3 regions of the Sphingobium sp. GW821-FHT02B05 genome follow, and region 3 is predicted to be linked to each of the others. Evidence: predicted binding sites of a transcription regulator. Region 3 holds the regulator's gene; each other region holds the start of a gene.

The links. Region 3 encodes LexA, which represses DNA repair genes until DNA is damaged. Its sites were predicted from a motif close to GTTCCNCNCTTGTTCT; they were not measured.
Region 1: a site for LexA is predicted at 2,232-2,247, ahead of recA (recombinase RecA). Genes of this name have one in related genera too.
Region 2: a site for LexA is predicted at 1,335-1,350, ahead of AC07UX_RS16115 (error-prone DNA polymerase). Genes of this name have one in related genera too.

What each region holds. Positions count from the first base shown of each region.
Region 1 covers NZ_JBWKVW010000003.1:164,447-167,723, reverse strand. The annotation lists gene AC07UX_RS13040 (transglutaminase-like domain-containing protein) at 1-725, opposite strand, end outside; gene recA (recombinase RecA) at 1,085-2,158, opposite strand; gene AC07UX_RS13030 (response regulator) at 2,282-2,638, opposite strand; gene AC07UX_RS13025 (hybrid sensor histidine kinase/response regulator) at 2,724-3,277, opposite strand, start outside.
Region 2 covers NZ_JBWKVW010000005.1:167,503-170,779, reverse strand. The annotation lists gene AC07UX_RS16125 (Na+/H+ antiporter NhaA) at 1-199, opposite strand, end outside; gene AC07UX_RS16120 (Na+/H+ antiporter NhaA) at 332-1,138, opposite strand; gene AC07UX_RS16115 (error-prone DNA polymerase) at 1,387-3,277, shown strand, end outside.
Region 3 covers NZ_JBWKVW010000001.1:1,106,477-1,109,753, forward strand. The annotation lists gene moaC (cyclic pyranopterin monophosphate synthase MoaC) at 1-422, shown strand, start outside; gene AC07UX_RS05555 (molybdopterin molybdotransferase MoeA) at 419-1,597, shown strand; gene lexA (transcriptional repressor LexA) at 1,667-2,347, shown strand; gene AC07UX_RS05565 (ComEC/Rec2 family competence protein) at 2,344-3,277, opposite strand, start outside.

The DNA of each region.
Region 1 (3,277 bases), on a different contig from region 3:
GTCATGAAGGCGATGTCGGTGGCGTCGCGGCCGACCGCGATGCGGACCATGGTTTCCACAGGCGCCAGGCCGGTGGCATCGACCAGATGCCAGGCGCCGTCGAGCCAGACTTCGACGACGGCATGGAAATCCGGCGGATCGAGATCGAGCGCATAGACCGACACGAGCCGGGCAGGAATGTCGCGCGAACGGATGAGCGCGGCGGTCAGATGCGCATAGTCGCGGCAGACGCCCTGCTGCGCGACGAACGTGTCGGCGGCCGTGGTGGTGCCGTCGGAACTGCCCGGCACATAGACGAGATTGTCATGGACCCAATCGACCAGCGCCTGCACCAGCGCGCCGCCCTCCAGATCGCCGAAATGGCCGCTGACGAAGCTGCCGAAACGGTCCGCTTCGCAATAGCGGCTGGGCCAGATGAAGGGGAGGACATCCTCCGGCAAGCTGGGCAGCGGGCTTTTGGGAAGGCTGGCGATGGAGACCGGCGCGCGATCGATGTCCACCGTCGAACAGTAGGTGCTGAGCATGCGGCCGGTGCCGGTGCGGGTCCAGGTCCGACGACCGATGCCGCTGCCGCCGACCTTGTTGGTGAGCGGTCCGGCATTGTCGATGATGTGCGACTGGGTCACCACGCGCTGGTCGGGTACCGCCGCCGCTTCCACGGCCAGAAGCACGTCTGTGGGTTCGGCAAATTGATAGTCGAGTATCGCTTCGATCGCGACGCGCATGGGATGATTCCAATGTGAGAGGGGCAGGCCGAATCAGCGCGCCAAGAGCAGCATCGAGAGGCTGCAAGCGGATTGCCAGAACAGATTACACCGGAGTTGCCGATCGGTTCCGGTGACGCGGCCGGCAACAGGATATGTGCAGCTTAACTTCGCACATTTCCCGCAGATCCGGACATTTTGTTACGTCGCGCCGATCCTATCGGAAAGTCGCTTTCCCTCTTCCCGTCGATAAGCGACCCCTACGGTAAAAGGCCCGCTGCGTGGGAGACGCGGCGGGCCTTTTCAGTGCGTGATGCGCAAGGCGGGCGGTGGCCACAAGGATATCATCCGACTGATCCGGCCGGACATATCGTCAGGGCTTATTCGCCATCATCCTCCGCATCGGGTCCGGTCATCATGCCTTCGGCGACTTCCTCGGTCTTGCCGCGGATCGCCTGTTCCAGCTTGTCCGCCAGTTCGGGATGTTCCTTGAGATAGGTTTTCGCATTTTCCCGACCCTGCCCGATGCGGACCGAGTCATAGGAAAACCAGGCGCCCGACTTTTCGACGATCCCGGCCTTGACGCCCAGGTCGAGCATTTCGCCGATCTTGGAGATGCCTTCGCCATACATGATGTCGAATTCGACCTGCTTGAAGGGCGGGGCGACCTTGTTCTTCACCACCTTCACACGGGTCGCGTTACCGACGATATCGTCGCGATCCTTGATCTGGCCGGTGCGGCGGATGTCGAGGCGGACCGAGGCGTAGAATTTGAGCGCGTTGCCGCCGGTCGTGGTTTCGGGGTTACCGTACATCACGCCGATCTTCATGCGCACCTGGTTGATGAAGATCACCATGCATTTGGAGCGCGAGATCGAGCCGGTCAGCTTGCGCAGCGCCTGGCTCATCAGGCGCGCCTGAAGACCCACATGGCTGTCGCCCATTTCGCCTTCGATTTCCGCGCGCGGCACCAGCGCCGCGACCGAGTCGATCACGAGGATATCGATGGCGTTGGAGCGAACCAGCGTATCGACGATTTCCAGCGCCTGTTCGCCCGTATCCGGTTGCGACACGATCAGTTCGTCGATGTCGACGCCCAGCTTCTTGGCATAGGCCGGGTCGAGCGCATGTTCTGCGTCCACGAAGGCCGCCGTACCGCCCGCCTTTTGCGCTTCGGCGATGGCGTGCAGGGTCAACGTGGTCTTGCCCGAGCTTTCCGGACCATAGATTTCGATGATCCGCCCCTTGGGCAGGCCGCCGATGCCGAGCGCGATATCGAGGCCGATGGAGCCGGTGGAGATGGATTCAATCTCCAGCTTCTCCCGGCTGCCCAGCTTCATCGCCGAGCCCTTGCCGAAGGCGCGGTCGATCTGCGCGAGCGCCGCGTCCAATGCTTTCTGTCTGTCCATGTTTCCCGTCTTCTTGGAATCGATGAGTGAGAGCAGTGCAGTCATCGGCCAGTCCTCTGTCAAGCGGAACGCGGAAGTTCCGTGTGCCTGGACGATGATGTATCCTGTTTGTTCCACAAGAACAAGAGGGGAACGGAAATTTCCTATCCTGTTCCCGCGCCCCTGATCCTAGCCGCCCAGAACCTTGCCAAGGGCACGTTCGACGGCGCCGATGGTGAAAGGCTTGGCCAGCGTCGGCCGGTCTGCATGGGTGGCGGGCAGATCGTCCGCCATGCCGCCTGTTGCAAAGATGAAAGGGATGTTCGCTTCCGCCAGTATATCGGCCACGGGCCAGCTTTTTTCGCCCTGCAAATTACAATCCACCAGCGCCGCGTCGAAACCGCCTTCGCGCGCATGCGCGCAGGCTTCATCGACGGAGGCAGCGACCGCATGCAGGCGATAGCCCAGCGCATCGAGATAATCCTCCAGCATCATGCCGATCATCGCCTCATCTTCGACGATCAATATGCTTTTGGCGTCCGACATGCTGCTTATCCCACGTTGATGCAGCCGAATCGCTACCGCATCATGGAGGCGTTGCCCAGCATATTCACCTTGATCCAGCGCATAGCTATTCCGCCGGGCGGGTCGCCAATGCGTCGCGGGCGGCTTCGGCGAGCTGGTTGACGGAGAAGGGCTTTGGCAGGAAGGCGACATTGGCGATGTCGATCGACTTGCGCAGCTGTTCTTCGGCATAGCCGGACATGAACAGTACCGGCAGGTCGGGATAGGCGCGGCGGGCCTGGGCCACCATGGCGGGACCGTCCATATTGGGCATGACGACGTCGGAGATCAGAAGGTCGATCTTCTCCGCGCCGTTCAGCACTTCGAGCCCCTGTTCCCCGTCATTGGCGGTCAGCACCTTGTAGCCTTGGCGGCTCAGCGCCCGTTCGGCAACGGCGCGGACCATATCCTCATCCTCCACCAGCAGCACGGTGCCGGTGCCCCAGGTTTCGGCGCGCGGCACGGCCGGCTTGGGCGCGACGGCCTGTTCGAGGTCGGCGCCGCTATGGACCGGCAGATAGATGACGAAGCTGGCGCCCCGGCCCAGTTCGGATTCGGCGAAGATATAGCCGCCCGACTGTTTCACGATGCCATAGACAGTGGACAGGCCAAGGCCGGTGC
Region 2 (3,277 bases), on a different contig from region 3:
GAAATCCGACCGGTTTGCCGACGACCAGGCCAGCAAGGATTGCTGGCGCCACCGCCGAGCCGAGCGCAGCGGTGATGAGGTCGCCGCTCATATGCACACGGACATTGGAAAGCGCGAACAGGGGCAACACGATATAGCTGATCCACGGCGTCAACAGGGTGATGAGCCTTTCTCCCGTCTCATGGGTGGCGCCGGTCATTTCATGCAAATAGCCGAGCCGCTCCTCCGCCTTTTGCTCGGCGGCAGAACTTTCCTCCTCGTCATCGCTCTCTTCCGCATGGTCGTGCGCAGCCTGGAATTCATCGACCTTCTGCTGAACCTTGTCGGCAAATTATGCGCGGCGGAGCCGGGGGTGAACCGGCACCAGGAAACCAATGAGAACCCCGGCGATGGTCGTATGGAGGCCCGACTGGAATATCCCGGCCCAGAGCATAAGTGCGAGCAGGACATAGGGCAGGGAGGCGCCCCATTTCAGCCGACGGAGCAGGTAAATGCCGGCAAAGGCAGCGCATCCGACCAATAGGCCCGTAACTTGAATGCCCTGGCTGTAGGCAATCGCGATGACCAGCAGCCCGCCGATGTCGTCAATGGCTGCAAACGCCAGGAACAGCGCCCGGACGCCTGGCGGCAAGGATTTTGCGAAAATCCCGATGAGGGCGAGACCGAAAGCAGTGTCCATCGTGATCACGGTTCCCCAACCTGTCGCAACCTCAGTGCCTCCGGCGATCAGCAGATAGAGGAGCACGGGGACCAGCATGCCGCCTATTGCCCCGGCAATGGGGAAGGCAGCAGTTCGCCAGCGCGAGAGTTCGCCGCGGACCAGCTCTCTTTTTACGTCCGTGCCGATGATGACGAAAAAGAGAGGAAGCAGCGCATGATCGATCCATTCAGCAAGACTATGCCTGACCGAGAGATCGCCCAGAATGATGGTGAGCGGCATATCCCAGAGCCGCTCATAATCCTGTTGGAGGGGGCTGTTTATGCAGACCAGAGCGATGATTGTCGCGAGGAGCAGTGGGCCACCAATGACGTCGCGTCCGGCGAAAAAGGGTGCGATCCGATCGAGAAAGTCGGTTCGGGCTGAGGCATGATGCGCACGTGCCCTGATCGCACCCTTTTGTCGCGGAGAGACATCCATAGCAGACAAGCGAAGCGGGGAAGCGCGAGTTCCGGATTGACACCGCCGGAAACAAAATGCCCCGCCAGCGGGGGAGCTGACGGGGCTTGATGCACCGGGCCTTCATACGGGGGGCAAGTAATGTGACCCGGTATTGGCTCAACGGCTTTTGATCCGATCGGTTCCTCGCACCGGCAGATTGACTTGAAAGAGGAAACGAACAAATAGAGAACAAATGCGTTCGGTCAAAATGAGAGTCAGCAGGTGCCATCGTGCGATATGCTGAACTGCAATGCGCTTCGCATTTCTCGTTCCTGCGCGGAGCATCGAGCTGCGAGGAATTGTTCGGCGAAGGGCACGCCTTTGGTCTGGACGCCCTCGCTATTACGGACCGCAATAGTCTGGCGGGCATCGTCCGGGCGCATGAAGCCGCCAAGGTCACCGGCGTCCGGATGATCGTTGGCTGCCGCCTGGATCTGGTCGAAGGGCATTCTCTCCTCGTCTATCCCATGGATCGGTCTGGCTATGCGCGGCTTTGTCGGTTGCTCAGCCGTGGCAAGAAGCGCGGAGGCAAGGGGAAATGCATCATTGGCTGGGATGATGTGGCGGACCATGCCGAGGGCTTGCTTGCCATCCTGCTGCCGGGCGAGGTGCCAGAGGTAGAAGCTGTGCTGCCGCGCTTTGTCGGGATTTTCTCGAGGCGTGCCTATCTTGCACTGACCCTGCGGCGGCGGCCGGGCGATCAGATGCGGCTCCACAATCTTTCCAATCTCGCGGCACGGCACCATGTGCCGACCGTCATAACTGGGGATGTCCTTTATCATCATCCTCATCGCCGCGTGCTGCAGGAGGTCATGACCTGCACCCGTCATCGCTGCACGATTGACGAACTGGGTGCTCGTCGCGAACTTTATGCCGACCGCTATCTGATGCCCGCTGCCGAAATGTACCGGCTCTACGGCCGCTATCCCCAGGCGCTCGCCCGAACGCTGGAGATCGCCGAGCGCTGCCGCTTCTCACTCGATGAACTCAAATATCAATATCCCCAGGAGGTGAGCGTTGCGGGCATGACGCCGCAGGCCACGCTCGAGAAACTAAGTTGGGAAGCGGCAAAGACGCGTTATCCCGGCGGTGTGCCGAACAAGGTATCCCGGCTGATTGCCCATGAACTGCTGCTCATCGGGGAGCTTGGCTATGCGCCCTATTTTCTGACCGTAAATGCCATCGTCCGCTTCGCGCGGAGCCGGGACATTCTGTGCCAGGGTCGGGGGTCGGCCGCCAACAGCGCAGTTTGCTATGTACTCGGCATTACATCGATCGACCCCGAGCGCTCGGACCTGCTGTTCGAGCGGTTCGTCAGCCAGGAGCGCAAAGAGCCGCCCGATATCGACGTCGATTTCGAGCATGAGCGGCGCGAGATCGTCATGCAGTGGGTTTTCGATACCTATGGCCGTGATCATGCGGCGCTCTGCTCGACGGTCATTCGCTACAAGGCCAAGGGTGCCATCCGCGACGTCGGAAAGGCCCTGGGACTGTCGGAAGATCTGATCACCGCGCTTTCCAGCCAGATCTGGGGCTGGAGCGAGGAAGGGGTGCAGGAGAAGCATGTCGATGAGCTTGGCCTTAATCTCACCGATCGCCGCCTTCGGCTTGCCATCGATCTCGCCCGTGAGCTGATCGGGACGCCACGCCACCTTTCCCAACATCCTGGCGGCTTCGTGCTCACGCATGATCGTCTCGATGAACTGGTGCCGATTGAGCCGGCGGCGATGGCCGATCGCCAGGTGATCGAGTGGGACAAGGATGATATCGACGCGCTCAAGTTCATGAAGGTTGATTGCCTCGCGCTGGGCATGCTGACTGCGATGAAGCGCGGGTTCGATTTTCTGGAAGCTCATAAGGGAATAGAGATGGACCTGGCTACCATCCCACCAGAGGATCCGCGCACCTATGCCATGATCCGCGCGGCCGACACGCTGGGCACCTTTCAGATCGAAAGCCGCGCGCAGATGGCGATGCTTCCGCACATCAAGCCGCGCACATTCTATGATCTGGTGATCGAGGTGGCGATCGTGCGGCCTGGCCCGATCCAGGGCGACATGGTCCACCCCTATCTTCGCAGGCGGGCGGGCAAGGAGAAGGTCGAATATCCCAAGCCTG
Region 3 (3,277 bases):
TCGGGGCCAAGGCGGTGACGGCGCGTGAAGCGGTCGCGTCCGGCCGGATCGAGATGCACGCGAACGCCGCCAAAGCCATCGCCGACGGGCTGGTTAAGAAGGGCGACGTCCTCGCCGTGGCGCGAGTCGCCGGCATCATGGCGGCCAAGAAGACCGCCGACCTCATCCCACTCTGCCACCCGATCGCGCTCAGCGCCGTGACGGTCGATTTCGACCTGGACGATGGCGGCGTCACCGTGACCGCCACCGCGCGCACCGCCGGCCAGACCGGGGTGGAGATGGAGGCGCTGACCGCTGCCTCGGTGGCGTTGCTCACCATCTACGACATGGCCAAGGCGCTGGACAAGGCGATGGTCATCGGTGCGGTCCGGCTTGAAGCCAAGACCGGCGGCAAATCCGGCGACTGGCACCGGCAATCATGAGCCTGCTGCCGGTTGCAGAAGCACAGGCTCGCCTGTTCGCGCTGGCCGACCGGCTGCCGTCGGAAACAGTGGCGATCGGCGCAGCGACCGGCCGTTGGCTGGCGCAGGATATTGCCGCCCTGCGCGACCAGCCCTGGGCGGACCTCTCCGCCATGGATGGTTATGCTATTCGCGCGAGCGAAATGCCCGGTCCCTGGCGCGTCACCGCGAAAAGCGCGGCCGGCATGGGGTTGCAGGCGCCGCTCGCGCCGGGTGAGGCCAGCCGCATCTTCACCGGCGCCCCGCTGCCGCCCGGCACCGACGCCATATTGATCCAGGAAAATGCGACCCGCGACGGCGATCGGCTGACCGCCAGCGACGATCCGGTCTCGCCGGGCCGGCATGTTCGGCCCTCCGCTTCCGACTTCGCCAGGGACGCGATCCTGCTGGAGGCCGGCAGCTGTCTTGGCCCGGCCCAGGTCGCGCTCGCCGTGCTGGGCGGCCATGGCGCCGTGCCGGTCGCTCGCCGCCCGCGCGTTGCCATCCTGTCCACCGGCAATGAACTGGTGCCGCCCGGCGCGCCGACGCCGGCCGGCCTGCTGCCCTCCTCCAACGCGCCGATGCTGGCGGCCCTGCTCGCCGCCCTGCCCTGCGACGTCATCGACCTCGGCATCGTGCCGGATGATCTGGACGCCATGGTCGCCGCGCTGGATCGCGCCAAAAGCGCCGACATCATCGTTTCGACCGGCGGCGCTTCGGTGGGCGATCACGACCTTGTTCGCCCCGCCTTCGTCCAGGCCGGCGGCACGCTCGATTTCTGGAAGATACGGATGCGCCCCGGCAAGCCGCTGATGGCCGGGCGCCTTGGCGACGCGCTGTTCCTTGGCTTGCCGGGCAATCCCGTTTCCGCCTTCGTCACCGCGACGCTCTTCCTGTTGCCGCTCGTCCGTCATGTCAGCGGCGCGCGCGATCCTTTGCCGCGCACGACCGACGCCTCACTGGCGTCTGCCCTCCCCGCAACGGGCGATCGCGACGATTATCTGCGCGCCTTTCGCAGCACCGCCGGCATCGTCTCCGTCACCGCGCAGGACAGCGCCGCCACCGCCGCCATGGCCATGGCCGACTGCCTGATCCTGCGCCCTGCCGGATCGCCGCCAGCCGAGCCTGGAACGCGCGTGACGATCCTGCCGCTGTGATGCGCGGAACGCTTGACTAACCTTCATCTGTTTCCTATGCGTTCCTCATACGTTCCACGGAGGACCGCGATGTTGACGCCCAAGCAGCAGGAATTGCTGAGCTTCATTCAGACCCGATTGGACGAAGGCGGCGTATCGCCTTCGTTCGAGGAAATGAAGGACGCACTGGACCTGCGGTCCAAGTCCGGCATTCACCGCCTGATCAATGCGTTGGAAGAGCGCGGCTTCATTCGCCGCCTGCCCAACCGCGCCCGCGCTTTGGAAGTGCTCAAGCTCCCCGATGCCATGCACCGTGCGCCTGCACCGATAGTGCCGGCCAAGCCCAAGCTGGTGACGCCGCCGCCGCTCCTGCCGATCGCGGCCAATGACGTAATCGAAATCCCGATGCACGGGCGGATCGCGGCGGGTGTCCCGATCGAGGCGATGGAAGGCCAGGCGATGCTATCCGTCCCCGCCGCCCTGCTGGGCGCAGGCGATCATTATGCGCTGGAAGTCTCCGGCGACTCGATGATGGAGGCCGGCATTCTCGACGGCGACTTCGCCCTGATCCAGCGCACCGACGTCGCCCGCGAAGGCCAGATCGTCGTCGCCCTGATCGACGAGGCGGAAGCGACGCTCAAATATTTCCGGCGCGATGGCGGCCGCGTTCGCCTCGACCCGGCGAACAGCGCCTATGAACCGCAAATCTACGACTCGCGGCAGGTCCGCATCCAGGGCAAGCTCGCGGGGCTGCTGCGCCGCTATAATTAGGGCGTAGTCGCCCTCGGCCGGGGCCTTGGGCGACTGATCCAGGGATGGGCGTCGCCGGGCCGATGGACGGTGTGAACTTCGCCTTTTTCCAGGCCGATCGACAGACCGCCGGTGCGCGCCAGCAGCCGGCGGTCGATTTTCAGCCAGCGTGGGCGGCACCAACCTGGCAGCCCGCGATCGCTCACGACGATATCTGACGCAGCGCAATCCCGCACAAAATCCTGCCGGGCAATCAGCACGTCGCTGCGCGTAAACAGCACTCGCCAACTGCGCCCCGCGCCGTCCTTCAGGCGGACAGCGCAAAGATCGACGGAGCAACGCGCTGTCGGCAGGTCGGCAATCGCCGCCAGTTCGCCATCATAGCCCGCGCTTTCGGACAGGACGTCACGCACATAATCCCCTGCCCGATCCCGCAATATCGCCATCCCCCTGTCCGTCCGCACCGCCACATGGCGGCCATCGCCAGTCACCAGGATATCCGGTGGCGATGCGGCAAAGGTCACGGCCACAGCGATCAGGACAGGCGGCAACCCCAGCCAACGCCAGCGCGTGCGCCACAGCAGGCACCAGAGCAGGCCGATCATGGCGATGCCGAACAAACCCATTCCCATGGTCGGCGCCAACAGGCTCGCCATCGGGCTGGCCGCAACGCCATGGGCCAACGCCAGCAACAGGTTCAGCGCCTGCTCGGTCAACCACCAGGCCGGCGCGCCCAGCCCGGCGACATCCAGTAGCAGGGCCAGCGCCTCCAGCGGCATGACGACGAACGTCGTCAGCGGGATGGCGATCAGATTGGCGAAGGCCCCCAGCAGTCCGGCCTTGTGAAAGTGGAACAGAGCGATCGGCATCAACACCAGTTCAACGGCTATCCCCGTCGCCAGCATCACGGCCAGATTGCGCCCCAGCTTGCCCAGCAACCCTTCCTCTCGC